Regions from separate parts of the Mucilaginibacter daejeonensis genome, predicted to be linked through region 2. Evidence: riboswitches for the same ligand, from Rfam matches in the RefSeq annotation. Region 2 holds a riboswitch; the other holds the start of a gene.
What was found. A riboswitch is a leader RNA that binds a small molecule or an ion and turns the genes downstream of it on or off. The one in region 2 is predicted to bind cobalamin.
Positions count from the first base shown of each region.

Region 1: it holds a riboswitch for cobalamin, as region 2 does, so the genes downstream of both, metE (5-methyltetrahydropteroyltriglutamate--homocysteine S-methyltransferase) here and LLH06_RS09340 (TonB-dependent receptor) in region 2, are expected to answer to the same signal.

Region 1 is NZ_CP086068.1:972,721-982,129, forward strand. Features, by position in the region: gene LLH06_RS04270 (PepSY-associated TM helix domain-containing protein) at 1-330, opposite strand, end outside; gene LLH06_RS04275 (DUF4374 domain-containing protein) at 395-1,630, opposite strand; gene LLH06_RS04280 (TonB-dependent receptor) at 1,668-4,073, opposite strand; gene LLH06_RS04285 (hypothetical protein) at 4,168-4,836, opposite strand; gene LLH06_RS04290 (RNA polymerase sigma-70 factor) at 4,909-5,418, opposite strand; gene LLH06_RS04295 (Lrp/AsnC family transcriptional regulator) at 5,922-6,383, opposite strand; cobalamin riboswitch at 6,555-6,739, shown strand; gene metE (5-methyltetrahydropteroyltriglutamate--homocysteine S-methyltransferase) at 6,920-9,226, shown strand.
Region 2 is NZ_CP086068.1:2,219,605-2,229,013, forward strand. Features, by position in the region: gene LLH06_RS09310 (SRPBCC family protein) at 1-188, shown strand, start outside; gene LLH06_RS09315 (DoxX family protein) at 322-762, shown strand; gene LLH06_RS09320 (VOC family protein) at 779-1,162, shown strand; gene LLH06_RS09325 (cell surface protein) at 1,220-2,110, opposite strand; gene LLH06_RS09330 (YncE family protein) at 2,126-3,244, opposite strand; gene LLH06_RS09335 (YncE family protein) at 3,268-4,404, opposite strand; gene LLH06_RS09340 (TonB-dependent receptor) at 4,412-6,460, opposite strand; cobalamin riboswitch at 6,561-6,762, opposite strand; gene LLH06_RS09345 (sigma-54-dependent transcriptional regulator) at 6,839-8,239, opposite strand; RNA gene rnpB (RNase P RNA component class A) at 8,365-8,744, opposite strand; gene LLH06_RS09355 (acyltransferase family protein) at 8,918-9,409, shown strand, end outside.

The DNA.
Region 1 (9,409 bases), 1.2 Mb from region 2:
TACGTAATAAGCCGTTCCCCATTTATCGGCAGGCCGCTGCCGCACGCTGATCACGTAGGCCCGATCGGGATCATCTGGAATAGTAGCGTAAACCAATGGACCTTTATGTTGTGTTCGCACTCGTTCGATCAGCGTGTCGACCGGCATGCGTTCTTGCTCGGCCACATGCAAAGCTTTGTATTTGGAAGGGTCAAGCAGTTCCTGGATCTCATCGCTGAAAGTATAAATAGTTCCGCTCAGGCAAACTACAAATAGTACAAGGCCACTCGCCAGTCCCAGCCACAGATGGACGTCGTTGATGAATTTTCGGAAAGTATATCTTTTTGACATATATGAATAGATACGGCCGCTGAGCAGATACGCCAGCGGCCGTCATATCGATCTGGTGAGTTTTTTATTTGGCAGGGTGCGGCGCTATCAGCTGTATGCTTACAGAACCTCCGTCGTTAAGCGCTAAGCCTTTTTTGAAGGCCCCATTGCTTGGGTCGACCTCGTATATGGCCGACTCACCTCCGATGGGCGATATGCTGGTGTAATACTTGCCGTTGTATACCAATGGAATACGCACCATAGCTACCGGGCTAAGCGGTGTATTGATCAGTGTTGCTGTCTTGTTACGCAGGTCAAGTTTCACTAACTGGCCAACGTTCTTCAAACGATCAGCTACTGATGTCATCAATTCCTCATACTGTACGGTGCCTATAGCAACTCCGTTGCTTACGTAATTGATGCCCATTAAGCACGCTTGTTTGCCAAGTGGGGTGGTCACATCCAGGAAATAATCCGGATCGAATTCAGCAGCACCTTTTTTGATCCTTACCACGCCCGACTTGCCGCCTGTTCCGGTCCAGAACTTGCCGGCGCTGGCCACAAAATAGTGGTCGCCGTTCTCGTCAGTGGTCAATGATGACAGGTAATCATAACCGATGCCGGCAGCCGTTGCGTTGGTTTTAATGATACGCATGTTGGTCATGGCCGGGTAATCATACACAAGTGCCCTCACGCCATCCACGTCATATGAAGCCGTTGCACTGTTATAGAAATAGCCACCAACAATGAACTTGCCGTTATCAACAAATCCGCGGCCTGCCGCATACTGCACGCTTGGCTTTGCTGCATCATAAGGTACGGTCATGGTGCCTTTTGCTTCCACTTTGAAGTCGTTGAGGCTTATGCGCGCCCAGCCGATCGTTCCGTTGTTAGCAGCAAGAGCACCCAGAACGAGCATGGTATTGTCGTCTACGATATTGAGTGACTGAAAATAATTAGGAACCACGCCATCCGTCAGGATGTAGGCTTTTTCTTTGAGGCTACCGTCGGCGCCCATTTCGTATTGGATGAAACGTTTCAACACAATGTTCATCACGTAAGCATACTGCTTGTGCCATATATAACGTGAACCGTTGGTCTCTATACCTTTACCCTTAAAGGTGAGTGAGCCGCTGGTCAGTGCTGGTACCGAAGCCACGTACTGGCCATCACCGGTCCAGCCAGCTATGGTAAAGGCCTGAGCGGTAGGCTCGATCTGCGGTTCGTTACTGCTGTTTTTGCTACATGAGGTGCAAGCCACGATAAAGAGTGCCAGGCCAGCAACGGCTGTCAGTGATGATCTTTTTAAAAAATTACGCATGGAGGTTTTCTGTTTATATAATGAATTAATGGATCAGTTACTTAAGGATGTATCGTAGTTTGAGGCTAAAGAACCTGCCAGGTTTCTGAAGCAGGAAATTGTCATAGACCTGCTTGTCCAAAATGTTACGGCACACAAGATTGATGCTATAGCGGCCCTGGAAGAATGCATAGCTCAGGCCAGCGTCCTGCACGAATTGCGATGGTATGAAGAACTTACTATCAGAGGCGCCAAGACTTGGCCAACCGAGGTAATAGCGCTGTACAAAGTGTGTATTGGTATAAAACGTAAACCTATTTTTCATCTGCAGTGCCTGGTCCAGGTAGAAGCGTACCTCGCCGTTGGCCATGAGGTAAGGTATGTTACGAAGGCGATCGTTGTATACAATGCTGGCCGCGCCATTAGGATCCAACTGCTGCTTGTTACGGATATCCTGATAGGTCGCGTTCGCCGCTGCTTCCAACCAGCTATTATGCTGGTAATTGAACTCTATCTCGGCACCCATCGTGCGTATGCGGTCCAAGTTCTCGTACCTGGCAGTGCCCATCAGGTCCGGTTCACCCAGCCAGATCAGGTTACGGGTATCCCTAAAAAAGGTACCCACCGAAGCCTGCAATCGGCGTGTACCCCAGGCGAACGACCGGTGCAGCGATAAATTGATATTGGTACTCTGTTCGGGTTTAAGTGAAGAGGAATTGAGTATAGTGCTGCCATCACCCAGTAACTCGATCGCGTCAGGCAAGCGGCTAGTATTCTCGGCAGAGAATTTAAGCATGTTGTGTTCACCTAAGAGCAATTTACCAGCATAGCCAAAGCCCCAGGCATTATCGCGTGTGTCGCGGTAAAAAAGCATTTTGCTTTGGCTGCCCTGATCATAATCATAAACCGAGGCTTTGGCTTGGTAACGGAAGTGTTTAATGAATATAGTGTTGGTCCATCTGTCGTTCAACACAACAGCTTCATACGATAGTCCGGCCACTTGCTTGTTCATGTCCTGGGGCAAACGGAAAGGGATCGCCCATTCAGCGGTCGATACCGCATCTGACCCCGAACGTGTGGTGCTATTTAAGGTGTAATTGAAGTTAAGATGCTGTCGGTCGGTCAACTGATATGACAGGTTCAGCCTGCCTAAGGTAGTGTTGTCTTTGAAAGTATAGATGGTCTTGGCCGGGTTGCGAATGCCCCCTAATTCGCCGTTGACCTGACCGCTAAATACCTCACCGTTCCATTTGTACTTGTACGAGCCGGTATCTATCGTTGTGCCGTTAAGCCTGTTAAAGGCGGCATACATATCCACCGTAAGGCGTGGTGTAATAAATCCACGCTTGCTGTAACGCAGTGAAGGCATAAGGAGATCTTCGCGGTAGCGTACATCACCGTAAACGTATGCCATAGTGCGGCCTGTTTGTATGCCCCGGTGCTGATCAGCTTTGGTGATGCTGATCAGTAACTGATCGGCCCACTTCACGTTAGTGAAACCTGCGTCAGCTTTTATGGTATAAGCGCGATAATCGTCATTGAATCGCCTGAACCTTGGGAAACCGGGAATAGGACGGCCATCCTCACCGGCCACTTCAACGGTAGGTCCCCATACCTGGTAATTATTGTCGGAATAATTGTAGAAAGAATTGGTTTGTAGCGTAAAGCCTGAACGATGGCGCCATCTACCCGATACCGCTGTGCGGTTGGTATTGAATGATCCATAGCTATGTGACAGGTCCAGATAATTTTGAACATCCCGGCGGGTCACCAGGTTTATGGCTCCTCCTAACGCATCACCGCCTAACTCGACCGGTGTAACGCCTTTGTACACCTCAATGCGGTCGATCACGTTAGCCGAAAAATTGTTAATGCTGAACGAACGGCCAAAGCTCTCCATCGGTATGCCATCCACAAAGAACCTGACGGCCTTACCTGACAGACCGTGAATGGAATGATTGAACTCCGACCCCAAGCCGCCGCTTTCCTGTACGCGGATGCCTGCCTGACCATCCATTAACCGATTGATATCAATGTCACGGTCGGCGATCTTTTTTACGTCCAGAACCGTGACCGCATAAGGTTGCAGGCGTGTTGCCTGGGCAGCGGTCTGGCCGGTAACGCTGACGGTCTGCAGGTCGTGTGACCGTTCGCTGAGCATAATGGCCAACTGGTGCGGATGTCCACTTTGTATCAGGACATTTTGCTCGGTGGTCTTAAAGCCGGTCATTGAAACCGAGAGTTGATATTTACCAGGTGAAATGTATACGATCTTAAAAGCCCCGTGCTGATCGGTCAGGGTCTGTTTCCCTGATCCGTGGAGCCTTACGGTAGCGCCGATGAGGGCGTTGCCTGCACTATCGGTCACTTTACCGCTGAGGGCCGGCAGTGAAGGGGTTTGGGCGAAGGCACAGGAAAGTATGGCCAATAAAATGGCCGTTAAGAAAATCTTCTTAAATTGCATGGCTGTTCTTGTTTCTACGAACGGGGGCAGTAAACCTGCATCTATGCAGTCAGGTTACGTAGTTCCAGCTACGTAACCATTTTACTTATTTATATCATAAACTGAACCGCTGGTGCAGTCTGGCACTGAACGGTCCCGGTAACCCATCATTTAATTCATCTGTTGTAGCTGCTATTACGTTATATTCATCATCGGTCATGGCCAGATAGGTCTGTCCTTTTCGGATGATCAGTTCATCTGAAAATGCTTTGCCACGATCAGCGATGGCCTGGTGTATGTGCAGGTCGCTGTTCGAACGGGAATGATTGGCAACGGAGATCGCTCCGCAGAAGCTCACGTCACTTTCTTTTTTCCAATACGAAATGACCACATCACAACGGCTTCCAGGCTCGATCACATAAGTGAGTTCACCAAGGGTCTTTTTAATAGGCTGATGACCGGTCACATTGCTAATGGTCACATGCTGATCAAGCATTGAACTATTTCCAAATATCGCCCATGACACCAATAGCAGAAGCGACGCAGCAATGGCATAACTGCCCTTGCGTGATCGGTCCATCGCCGTTGCTAAATACCTGCTTTTAAAGATCGTGCGCCTTTGTATGTGTTGCCACATTTGGGTTTTGAACACTTGTTCATCGTTCAAGATAGTTGGCGGCAGCTCAGTATGGTCATGCTCGGCAAGCCACTGTTCAACTGCTACACGTTCACCTGTTGTGAGGTCGTCATGTGCATATCTTCGCAGTAGGTCCGGGGTGATCATGCTCTTCTTTTAAGGCCTTTTAATAGTATGTTGCACTTATACCTCGCAACCCTACATCAAAAAATGAAATTTTTAGGAACGGAATATTTTGAGCTTGTTCCGGATAGCAGATAGTGCCCGCGTCATGTTCGCTTCCACCGCTTTCTCGCTGATCACCAGCTGTGCAGCGATCGACCGGTTGTCTAACCCTATTTCACGTCTCATCAGGTAAACCTCACGGCATCGGTCGGGCAACACATCAACAGCATTATTCAGTGCACCAATGACCTCCTTAAAAAATAAGGATCGTTCGGTGTTGTTGTACTGGGTGTGTTGTTGCTGTTCTTGATAGGATATATGTTTTTTTATGACCGCTTGTTTGCGATAATATTCGATCGCTTTTAGTTTAAGTGCCCGATGAAGATAATGCTGTATGGAAGTATGAATGACCAGCCGGTCGCGGTTTTCCCATATACCGATAAAAATGTCCTGTACAAGGCCTTTAGCCACCTCTTCATTATCAGTATAGCGTTTGCCTGCCACGTACAACTCATGCCAGAACTGCTCATAAACTTGCGTGAAGCTTTGTTCATTAATGATCATATCGGAGGGCTTGGACACTAAACTATTTTTTTGACAAATATAGTTTATTTAGACTTATTACAAATAGAGTTGTGCTTTTAGTCTGGATCGTATCGGCCAAATAACTATTATCTATCAAAACTAAAGTAGCAGGGGGTGACACTAATTCGATCATGAAGCATTCAAGACAACATAAGATAGGTGTTCTTGAAATAGAGTTTCAAGAGACCTTATCCACCCGATAACAGTACGCCAGATATCGTATGTGAACAATGGTCGTCCGGCGGCTATACTACACCACTCCGGTTTATTAACGGTAAGTTAGGTCAGTAGCTCCTGAATAGAGTTTGGGTATCTTATTGTGTAAAAAAAGGAATAGCAATACGCGTGATCCCGCGTTCGTGCGTTGATTGATACGCTTTGTTGGTCTGGCTTGGCACCGCTTTCTTAGACGAGCTGATCATTCGATCGCCTGAGGTCGATGAGTTAACTAATACAGCGGAGCCATCCTGATCTGATCACATTCAGATGCTGATGTTATATAGATTCTTGATCTCTGCCATTACGAAGGTGCTGTGCGTGCTCCCTATGCTTTTTACCGATCCCAGTTTATTGAAAACGAAGTCCTGGTAATGCTTCATGCTTTTGGCAAAAACTTTCAGAATAAAGTCGTACTCACCTGACACGTTATAGCATTCTACGATCTCGTCGATATTCATGATGTCTTTCACAAGATTGTGGCCTATGTTCCGGTCATGTTGCTTCAGCTTGATATTACAAAAGACGATGAACCCCTGGCTGAACTTTTCGTGATCCAGCAGCGCTATGTACTTCTTGATATAGCCATTGTTCTCCAATCGTCTCACCCGCTGAAGAACCGGGGTGGGGGATAGGTTCACCTGCACAGCCAGGTCCTTAACGGTTTGTTTGGAGTTGTTCCCAAGTATCCTCAGCAACCGCAGATCCGTTTCATCAAGCTCTTCCATAGCATATTTCGCTTTTGAAGTTGCTAATATAATGTCCTTTTAGCATTACTGACTAATAATACCTGGTATGATAGCGATTATAGCTTATATTTTATCTGAACGTAGCTTTAGATGTGGTAAAATTATCTTTGTGAAGAATAAATGCAACCCACTTGGGCCGAAGTTCTTTATATACTTAAGATCAGAATAGGTCTCACTTAGCTGTGAATTAATAGGGAATCGTGTGCAAATCACGAACTGTCGCGCAACTGTAAGTAACATGCATAGGCTCTCATCCACGCGCTCCACTGCCAAAAGCGGGAAGGACGATGAGAACTGTTACAAGTCAGGATACCTGCCTTTTCTGTATTGACGATGCTTTCGCGATAAGGAGCTGAGGTCAGATCAATGTACGTTATGCGAGGTCACCCGAACTCATTAGGTTCGCTGTGTCCTGTTCGCATCTGCGTGCATCTCTCGCCAATACTCATTTGCACTGCATTTCTGGATATCGAAGAGCTTTTTAAGGATCATTGAACATTTAAAAAGTTTAGAACATGCTAACGCAAAATCTCGGCTACCCGCGTATCGGTAGCCAAAGACAATTAAAAAAAGCCTGCGAAAGGTATTGGGCAGGTAAGATCACCGCCGATGAATTGAACGAGGTAGCTCGTAAGATCAAGCAGGAGAACTGGCAGACCCAGGTGGACGCCGGAATAGACCTGATCCCTTGCAACGATTTCAGCTTTTACGATCAGGTACTGGACATGAGCCTGTTGCTTGGAGTTATCCCTAATAGGTATACGCCGGTACTCACAGAAGTGAACACCAATCAAGAGATCGACCTGTATTTTGCGATGGCGCGGGGTTATCAAAAAGATGGACTTGATATCACCGCTATGGAAATGACCAAATGGTTAGATACCAATTACCATTACCTTGTACCTGAATTTACCGCTAAGCAACAGTTCAAGATATTTTCTGAGAAAGTATTTGGCGAGTATGATACTGCAAAGATCCAGTTAGGGGCAAAGGCTAAACCGGTATTGCTTGGGCCGGTGAGCTATCTTTTATCAGGCAAAGAAAAAGAGGAAGGCTTTGAGCGGATCGACCTTATCAAAAGCTTGATACCGGTTTATGTAGAGATCATTAACCGCCTGAAACAACAAGGTGCTACCTGGATACAATTGGATGAGCCATACCTGGCACTTGACCTGTCTAAAAAGGAAAAAGAGGCGTTCGAGTACGCTTACCGGGCCATTGCCAACCGTGTAAGCGGTGTAAAGATCATTGTGGCCACCTATTTTGAAGGAACGTTGGACAATACGCAACTTGCTGTTAATTTGCCTGTGGCGGCACTACACATCGATCTGGTTCGGGCACCTGAACAACTGGAAGAGGTATTAGCGCTGATACCGCCTCACCTCCAATTGTCGTTAGGCGTGGTGGATGGGCGTAATGTTTGGAAGAATGACTATGAACGGTCATTAGAGCTCATCAGCAAAGCGGTAGCCAAATTAGGTACCGACCGGGTGATCATTGCGCCTTCATGCTCGTTATTACACTCGCCGATCGACCTTGACGGCGAAACCGCTATCGACCCTGAGATCAGGAACTGGATGGCTTTTGCCAAACAGAAACTGAACGAGGTTGCCGATCTGAAGCGAATAGCCGAAGGTGATAAAGCATTATTGGCTTTTAACAAAACGGCCAAAGAAAGCCGCCGTACATCAAATAAAGTACATAAGCAAGATGTGAAAGACCGTGTGGCCGCGATCACCGAAGCTGATGCTACCCGCAAAAGTACCTTCCCTTTGCGTCAGCAATTACACCGCGATCGTTTCAAATTACCTGCATTCCCAACCACCACTATCGGTTCGTTCCCGCAAACGGATGATATTCGCCAATTGCGTGCCCAACTCAAGAAAGGCGAACTGACATTTGAGCAGTATGAAAAAGCGATCGAAGATGCGACCGTCGAAGTGATCCGCTGGCAGGAAGAAATCGGTATCGATGTACTGGTACACGGTGAGTTCGAACGCAACGACATGGTTGAATATTTTGGCGAACAACTTGATGGTTTCCTGTTCACCGCAAATGGCTGGGTACAAAGCTATGGCAGCCGCTGTGTGAAACCGCCAGTGATCTACGGTGATGTTAGCCGGCCGAAGGATATGACCGTGCGTTGGATCAGCTTTGCTGCTGCACGAACAGATAAACTGATGAAAGGAATGCTGACCGGACCGGTCACCATATCGCAATGGTCGTTCGTGCGCGATGACCAGCCACGTCAAGTGACCACTGATCAGATCGCTTTAGCTATACGTGATGAGGTATTAGCTTTGGAGAAAGCGGGCATTGCTATCATACAGATCGACGAGGCCGCCATTCGTGAAGGATTGCCATTACGCAAGGCCAAGCACCCGCACTATCTCGATCGGGCGGTTAGAGCGTTCCGTGTAACGGCAAGCGGTGTTGAAGACAGGACGCAGATACACACGCACATGTGCTACAGCGAGTTCAATAACATTATCGAGCATATCGCTGCGATGGATGCTGATGTGATCACCATCGAGACCTCGCGTTCGCAAATGGAGCTACTGCAAGCGTTCGCTCATTTTGAGTATCCGAACGAGATAGGCCCCGGCATTTATGACATCCATTCGCCACGCGTGCCGACCACCGAAGAAATGGTCACCTTATTAGTGAAAGCAGCCGAACTGTTGCCCGCTGAGCATTTATGGGTGAACCCGGACTGCGGATTAAAGACCAGAAAATGGCCTGAAACAAAAGCCGCCCTGGAGAACATGGTAGCTGCAGCCAAAGAAGCAAGAGAGCGGATCAGTGTGGAAGGGATCGTTTAGTACATAATATTTAACGGCATCGCTATGAGATACTGCGGATGGGCCCGTCCGCAGTATCCTCTATTTTTTGCCCGGCATGCATCGTTGATATGTGTCGCCAATAAAATGAATGTATTCGTGGCTTTATGATCTGTCGTGGCCAAAGTGCTCGTGTCTTTGAAGATCACTTCGGTCTTGAATATA
Region 2 (9,409 bases):
GTGTGGCCAGCTCGGCTTTTACTACCGAAAGCATTAATGCCGGGTCGACCAAGGTTAAATGGAGTTTCAAAAGCGAGATGCCGTATCCAATGAACCTGGCCCGTTTGTTCATGAACATAGAGGACATGCTGGGTAAGGATATGGATGCAGGGCTGGTAAATTTGAAGCGCGTGTTAGAAAATAAATAATTTGTAGTTGCTTAGAGGCCTGTGGCCGTTTAGCAGGCTCAACGTCTTTGCCTTCAATAGTTCACTCTATCTGTACTGAAACAATTTTTCACAATGATGCGTTCAAAGCTTCATTAACTCAACTCAACCAATCATGAAACGTTTTTTTGCTCCTTCACAACTGCCTTTCAATGCAGATCTTGCGTTGTTGGTGTTACGCCTCATCGTAGGTATCGCCTTTGTTATTCACGGCTGGGGTAAGATCCAATCGCCTACCGGTTGGATGGGCCCGCAGGCTACCATGCCTTCTATCTTTTTGGCTTTGGCCGCTATCTCTGAATTTGGCGGCGGCATCGCACTGATCCTTGGTCTGCTGACCAGGCTGGCCGCTATCGGGTTGATCGCTACCATGGCTGTGGCAGTGTATTTTCACGCATTTACGTTTGGCGACCCTTTCGTTGCCAGTAAGCAGGGCGGAGGGTCGTACGAGTTAGCGCTGGTGTACCTTGGCATCTCCTTGTTGTTATTAGCTATAGGTGCTGGTCGTATCTCGCTCGATAAACTGATCTTTGGCGAAAGATCGAACGTGCTTTAACCTAAAGATCCACATTATGCTATCATACCACGAAGCCATCAGTAGTTTTTCGGTAGATGATACCGCTAAGGCCAAAGCCTTTTACCAAGAGGTGTTGGGCTTAACGGTGGAAGAACTTGAAATGCCGGGTCTGTTGAAACTCGACCTTAAAGGCGGCCAACAGATATTGATCTATCCTAAACCTGACCATTTGCCGGCCTCGTTCACGATACTCAATCTGATGGTTGATGATGTAGAAGCTGCGGTGGATGAACTAACGCAAAATGGTGTGATATTCGAACGTTACGATCAGCCTGAGCTTCATACCGACGACAAGGGGATCATGCGAGCGCATGGTACCACTATTGCGTGGTTCAAAGATCCGGCAGGGAATCTCCTGGCGCTATTACAAGCATCTTAAAACAGCAAAGCCCCCTTTGATTATCGCAGGGGGCTTTCTTCTTATTTAAACCGACAATTATAATTTCTCCAAACTGATGTCGGCAATACCTTTGATCTCGGTCGAAAGTTCGCCTAACCAACCCAGGTCATAAGCGATCCCGGTTTGCACCTTGATAAAGTCGATACCTCGTAAGCTCACCTTGTTGCCACGGTTGTCGACCGCGTTAGCAATGTCAAGCTTGTCGCCACCGGGTGTGTTGTCTGCATAGCCATACTCAAAAGCATTGCTGGTAATGAAGGTAGGGTTGGTGCTGTTGATGTTGGTGGTAGGCAATAGTGGACCTTCTAATATCAACGTGTTCTTAGTGATCCACTCAGGATAGTAAGGTTGTTTGTGATACGTATTGGTCTTTACCACGCCTTTAACACCAAAACCATCCATCCAGGGTACATCGTTGGTCGGTACGTCGGGGCGCGAATAATAAACTACCCAGTCACGTTTATAACCCGCTTTATCAGTTGCAGATCCCGCAAGTTCATACCAAACGTCATCAGGCAGTCCGTTACCATTACTATCGCGCATTACCCAAACCACGCCGGGTTCGGCATAACCGGTCGAAGCATTATTATAAATAATGATATCCTCTTTGTTCGGCTCATTCATTACTGTGTGATCAAAGCCCAGCACGATATTGCCACCATAAGCGCCAAGGCTTACCAAACCGGTCTTACCGTTCAAAACACCTTTTGCGGCATCCATGTTCCCGCTGCTGGTATTGATAAATTGTCCAGGGGCGGGCGAATAATCAAAAAGTTGCGTTACGTAGGCGCTGCTCTGCGCGGTCACCGGCCTGGTTGGTATGGTGTTGTCCGGCTCTTCGCCACCCTTTTTACAGGCTGCGAACAAGAGTATCGCTAATGACAGAACCAGTATTATCCTCGTTCTTGATCGAGATATGGCGAACATTGATGTGATCAATAATTAATTTTTGTAATTATAATTAAATACTGCGTGTTGTGGCAATATTCCGGTCTCAAAACTGAATTTTTTGCGGCCGTTGCTTCCAAAGCAGATCACCTTGCCTACATTGCTGGTAAAACTAATGGCATCGGCTATATAAACATCATCGTTAAAATCATCGATGGTCAGGCCGTACATAACGCCGATCTTGGTGTCATCAGCTACAAAGTTGGTCGACGGCGTGCCAGTGCTTAAGTTGAGGTTCTTTAAAACCGGCGCAAAGGTAGTGGCATCACTTACGCTTAAAAGGTATTTCCTGGTCGAGAAAGCCATTGCCGAGCCATAGTCAACACCGGCCACGGTCCCGGTAGAAACTTTGGTATCGGTCAGGCTGCTGATGCGATCCAGGTTACCAGGTATGTTCTTATAATCACCATAACTGATCACGTAAATGTCGCCGTTAGGAGCAGCAGCTACCCGCACCGGGTTTTGGGTGACAGTAATATCTTTGATCTTGGTAAAGGTGCGCAAATCCACTACTGATACGGTGTTTTTGCCCGATAGCAAATAATCGCTATTGGCCACGTATAGCTTGCCGTTGGCAACTGCCAGGCCTTCTAGGTATGGGGTCAGCATCACATCAGCTTCAATATTAAGCGTCGCTGTATCTATACGGCTCACCTTGCCATCATAACGCGATACATAGGCTTTGCCCTGGTAAAAAGCAATGCTGCGTGGCAGATAACCATCGGCAGTTGAGTTAAATGAAATGCGTTTGATGGTCTTCCCGGTAGCCACGTTCATTACATCAACGAACGACTTTGGCGCACCTTGCATGCCGCTCACCACGCAATACATCTTGTTACCATAGCGCTCCAGATCAGTAGCGGTCTCACCAAGGGATGTGCCATTCACGCTTTTGTAAAAGGTCTTGTTGGCCACGTTCTTATTAATGTCGTAATAAGTGATCTCGCTATTACCCTGGCCATAGTTACCTTCGTTAAGCACATATACGCCGGCAGTGCTATTGATCTCAGGGTAAATGGTGTCATCATCCTTGCTGCATGAGCTAAATAAAAGGGCACAAGCCGCGACAACGATACCGATGTTCTGGCCAAGATGGAGTAGAGGTTTTTTCATGTTCGTATTTGTTATATATAATGTTAATAGACGAATGCAAAGCGTGAGGGGATGTCGCCGGTGGTCACCTGCCATTTCTTTTTACCCGATGGGTCAAAGCAGTACAGGGTACCCGGCGTTACATAATCCTTAGCGTCAGTGATCAGTACATCCTTAGTGATAGGGTTCACGGCTATGCCGTATGGAAGCCTGATCTGTTTGTCGGTGCCATCGGTAATGAGTGCCCGGCTTGTATGGGTCTCGTTGGTGACGTCGATGGTGCCGTATAAGTAGGGTTGGGTTGCGCTGTTCCCATTAGTGCTGATAGTATAAAGCAGGTCATCATCCATGTACATATTGCGCACCGGTAGGTCGAACACTTTTTTGATCTGCTTGGTGGTCGAGCTTATCACGAATAGTTTGGGTATGATGGACTGATAATCGCCTCTTGACGTGACGTACAGATCACCAAAACGATCGGCTTTAAGGCGCTCCAAATTGATCGCCACATCAATGCGGTCGGTCTCTTTGAAGCTATTGACATCTACAATAGATACTGTACGCTCATAATTGGAAGGGCTGTAGCCACCTGAGTTGGCCACATAGAGCTGATCGCCAATAACGGCCAGCTCTTCGGGTTGGCGGCCTACGTTCACCCGTCGTTCGATCAGTAACGAGGCTGTATCTATTTCAGCCACTATACCATTAGGCGAATTAGGATCGCCCACGGTGCCAAGGTAAGCGCTCACGTAAGCTTTGTTTTGGCTAAAAGTAATGTAGCGGCCGTTGAGCAGATCGATTTGCTTAATGCGCTTGCCCGTGCGGGCGTTAAGCACCTCGATCTTGTTTGAATTATTGACCACGATGTACAGCTTGCTGCCATACACGGCCATATCGTTAGCCACATCGCCCAGTCCTTTAGTGACCTCGGGGTTAACGGCGGCATAGACGTTTTGATGGAACAACCCCGTGGTGTAGTCTACCCGGTCCAATGAGGCCTTGTTGAGGTTCATGTTGCCTTCGTTCAAGACATATAGACCTTTGACCTTGCTCGATGGGTCGGCCGGGAACAAGGTTTGGGTCGTTTCCTCGGCAGGCTTGGGATCTTTACGGCAGCTCGCTAAGAAGATCATGGAAGCAGCGACGGCAACTGTTATATATGATAGCTTTCTGATGTTCATTGTTGACCTAATAAGTAAAACTGATGTTGAAGCGGTAATACCGGCCTGGCATAGGGTAGTTGGCGATCACATCATAATATTGATTAAAGACGTTGTTCACGTCGGCTCCTAACTTGAGTTGATGCTCATCAAGCCGGGTCTGGTAGTTCACCGATAGATCGTGTGTATACCAGGGCTCCACCCGGTTCTGTGGGATGTTGGCCCGTTGGTCGTAACGCTCGCCCGTGTACACAAAACTGTAGTTAAGGCTAAGTTTACGCCAAAGCAATCCGGCCAGTACGGTACCACTATTGACCGGCGTGTAGGGAATCTGTTGATCGGCGATCGCGTCAGCACTTGCGTCAAGGGCCTGCTGATAGGTATAGCTTAAACCGCCGTTAAATAAAAGCAAGCTATTGAGTTGCCATGTGGAGCGGATGTTGGTCTCGATCCCTTTGATGTTGACCTTGCCCACGTTTTGCATGGTCCAGCGGCGTAGGTTTTGACCCGGTACTGCAATGATCTTGTTGTCGACCTTGTTATAATAAGCGTCAGTTTGGATGCTGATCTGCTTCAACGCTCCACGTTGAAGGGCGCGCTGAAAAGTAAAGCCGGCATCATACTGACGGCTGAACTCAGGCTGCAGATCGGCGGTGCCGATGAAGGTGTAATACAACTCATTGAAAGTAGGGATGCGGTAAATGCTTTTGTAAAAGCCTCGAAACCGGAAGGATGGATCTGGCAATGGTTGCCACGACGCCATTAGCGCCGGTGTGTACTTGATACGGTCGGGCGCAGATGTGCCTGAGTTAGTATGCTCGGTTACAAAGTTGCCCAGGAGGTTGCCCTGAACATCTAACCGATCGAACTTCAACTGCGTAGCCAATGCGGCTAACAGCGTATTGCGCGTAGGTTCGGCAAAGCGGTAGATATTGCTTTGCATCGTATTTCGTATGTAATCCGTGGATAATACGGTGCTCCAAAAGGTATTGATATTGAATTTATTAACTAACGATAAATAGAGTTCTTGTTGATGGTAGCGACTATCAGACAACCCGTTTACGGTCACGATGTCGGGGTCAAGATAGCGCAACAGATCGTTGGCATATTTGGCGTGAGCCATTAAGCTATATACCTTGCCTAACCGCTGATAGGCCGACTGAATGAACAAATTGCGGTCCCATTCGCGCTGGGTATAGTTGAAACGGTTGGACACGATAGCGCCTGGCAAACCGCGTTGTGAGGTGTACAGGTAGCCTTTGACCGACCAAGAGCTGCTATCAGCCAGCTGGCCTTGAAAACCAACTTCAGACCGGAAGGCTTGTATGTCGCCGTTCTGCCTGATGGCCGTGGTGTCAAAGACGCCGTTGGTATACCTAAACTTGTACCGGCCATTTCCCTGTATATATTCGGTGCTGACCGACGAGCTAACCTTGGTGCTCAATTGGTGAGCCCATAATAGCGATGGTGCGAACAAGCCCATGGAGCCCGTTCTAATCGCTGCTTTGACCACATCATTATGCCCATCGCGGAATTGTGGAGCCTTGGCGGTCAAATAGATCGCACTACCGGCTGCCAGTCCTCTTGCCGGTTGAAAGATGGTGCTTTTCTGGGCGTTGTAAAGTTCTATCTCACCGATATTATCCAAAGAGAATTTGCTAAGATCCACCTGGCCGTTCTGAGCGTTACCCAGCTGAACTCCATCATAGAACACCGCTACCTGGCTGCTACCTAAGCTACGCACGTCCACCGTTTTTAAGCCGCCCACGCCTCCATAATCTTTGAGCTGAGTGCCTGAAAAATACCGGATGGCATCGGCTACCGAAAGGTTGTTCAGTCGTTCAAGGGCCGCGCCTCTGAGTACCTGTGCGGGTGTAGGAGAGGAGGCCGCCAACCCATTGCTGTTGCCCCATATCTGCACATCGCGCAGTTGATAGGTCTTGCTTGTATCAGGCTTGGTTTGAGCGTTCGCAACCACGCAACACTGACCGATCACCGCTAAAGTTGCGGCAACGTACTTAAAAGACAATAAATACCTGTCACGCCTAAAGGGCATGTTGGGTACGGCAGTTCTCATGTTGCGTGGTCAGTTAAAACCCACAGCGAACCGAAAATTGTACACTACAAATGAAAAACACGAAAAGTATCTTCATTCAGCTTCAATCCGCGAAAGCTATGAATAAGTTATGCGATCGGCAGGTATTCTGACTTGTTCCCCTTTACCCAGTCTTCCCGTTGGTGCGATGACCAACAGTGACCCAGATCGGATATCGGTTGAGTAGAACTTACAGCTGCGGGACAGTTCCGGAGTTACACCGGATTCCCTTTTAATTACGGTGAGGCAGTGAGCCGCCGCAAACCAAAAGCAGGGCGAAAATAGTCAATGGGCAACTAATTATGCAGAAAAGAAGAAATTAGATACAAATAGCAAGAATTTTCAAGAAAAAAGGGGTGATCATTCACCCCTTTTTAATCCAAATTTCTCGATCTTACTATATAAATGACTGCGCTGAATATCAATGTCATCCGCAGTTTTTGACACGTTCCAGTTGTTCTTTTCGAGTTTGAACTTGATGTATTCACGCTCGGCAAAATCTTTGTACTCCTGGAAGTTCTTGAATTGCTCAAAATTCGTTTTCGGAGCGGCGGCCGTCTCTGCAGCTGCCGCAGTGGAAGCTGGCAATGCCGTAACAGGAGCCGATGGGTTAGCGAACGAACGCACATCAGCATCGGTTATCACCTTATCACTCAGGATGATCAAACGCTCGATCATGTTACGCAACTCACGGATATTACCGGTCCAAGGCAAGGCTTTAAGTGCCTCTAAACCAGCTTCGCTGATGCGCTTGGTTGGCATGCCGTACTCGTTGCATATCTCCTCTAAGAAGCTGTTAGCCAGTAGTGGTATATCGTCACGGCGCTCGATCAATGGTGGCACGTGGATTAGGATTACACTCAAACGGTGGTAAAGGTCCATACGGAAATTGCCATCCTCGATCTCTTTAAGCAGATCTTTGTTGGTCGCTGCTACTACACGCACGTCCACCTCGATCTCTTTTTCGCCACCTACACGGGTAATGCGGTTCTCTTGCAAGGCACGCAGTACTTTGGCTTGTGCCGAATGGCTCATATCGCCGATTTCGTCAAGGAACAGTGTACCGCCATTAGCCGATTCGAACTTACCGATACGCTGCTTAACAGCTGAGGTAAATGAACCTTTTTCGTGACCGAACAACTCACTCTCGATCAATTCGGATGGGATAGCGGCACAATTGACCTCGATAAGCGGTGCGTTATGACGGTTCGATTTCTCATGTAACCATCTTGCTACCAACTCTTTACCGCTACCATTAGCTCCGGTGACCAACACACGCGCCTCGGTAGGTGCAACGCGATCGATTGTCTCTTTGATCTTGAGTATCGACTGCGACTCGCCTAAGATCGGGCGAACCTTCGATACTTTACGTTTTAATACTTTGGCCTCGGTCACCAAACTACCGCGATCCAGCGCGTTGCGAACGGTGATCAGTAGGCGGTTAAGATCTGGTGGTTTCGATATAAAGTCAAAAGCTCCTTTTTTGCTGGCCTCAACGGCGGTCTCAACCGTACCGTGGCCTGATATCATGATGAACGGAAGGTCTGGTTTTAAGGCTAAGCCTTCGGTCAGTACCTCCATACCGTCCATACGGTTCATTTTGATGTCGCAGAGTACCAGATCGTAATCTTTCTTTTCGATCAGTTGTAGTCCGTCGATACCGTTATCTATATCTTCTACAGTGTAGTCTTCATATTCCAAGATCTCGCGCAGCGTGTTACGTATCGCGCGTTCGTCGTCAATAATTAAAATTTTCGCCATGTTTTTCTTTCAAGGAGGAGATAGTCTCAGATGCTAATATAGAGATCTGTACATTAAAACAAACACTTGTGCTTTTGTTTGAAAAAAATAACCCTTTGTGCAAATAAATGCGCAAAGGGCTAAAAAACAGCAGCAAAATTATAAGCCGGGTTCTGTACTGCGTGAGCAGTCTCTATCATTGATCTTGACCGGTCATCGCTGGCCGGTTCCAGCAACCTACCCATCCCAACGATGGCGCAAGCGCCATACAGAAGCGAGCAACTTCCATTTCGGGACCTATTTGGTCTTTCAACTCCTGAGGTTTACCGCAGGTATGATCACCCATACCCGCCGTGAGCTCTTACCTCACGTTTTCACCCTTACCCTGCAAAGCAAGGCGGTATATTTTCTGTGGCACTGGCTGTCGCCCGCTGCAAGGCGCCTTCCCGTTAGGAAGCAGGATGCTCTATGTTGCCCGGACTTTCCTCCACCTGTATCTACAGGCAGCGATAGAGCCTTTTGCAAGGACAAATATAGCGCATTAAAGTATAACGTCAGGCCATCTTGTGATCTTCAAGCCCGATGTTAGAGCTATAACGCGTATAACGTTGGTTAAGAGCATGGTGGCATTTACATAGATAAGAACACACTTGATCTGGCCCGTGTTCATTACCTTTAGCGCTATCAGGATCACCATTTATGGACACTAACACACCGATCATACATAGCAAACCTCATTTTGAGGTGCTTGATGGCTTAAGAGGCGTTGCCGCTTTGGCGGTGGTAATATTCCACTTTATGGAATGGGTATATACTGATCCTCCAAAAAATTTTATCGGTCACGGCTTTCTGGCGGTCGACCTGTTCTTTTGCCTTTCGGGCTTCGTGATCGGTTATGCCTATGACGACCGGATGGCCGATATAGGGGTCCTTGCTTTCTTTAAAGCACGGATCATCAGGCTACATCCGTTGGTGATACTGGGTTCGGTATTAGGCCTTCTGGCTTTTTTGTTAGACCCATTCGGAGGGCATCCAGAGGCTTATAGCAGTGGGAAGATCATACTGGCGTTCGTCTGTTCATTACTGCTCATCCCGTTGCCGGTGATCGCCGATAGAGGGTTTAACCTGTTCAGCTTCAATGCGCCATCCTGGTCATTGTTTTGGGAGTATGTGGCCAATATTGTTTATGCC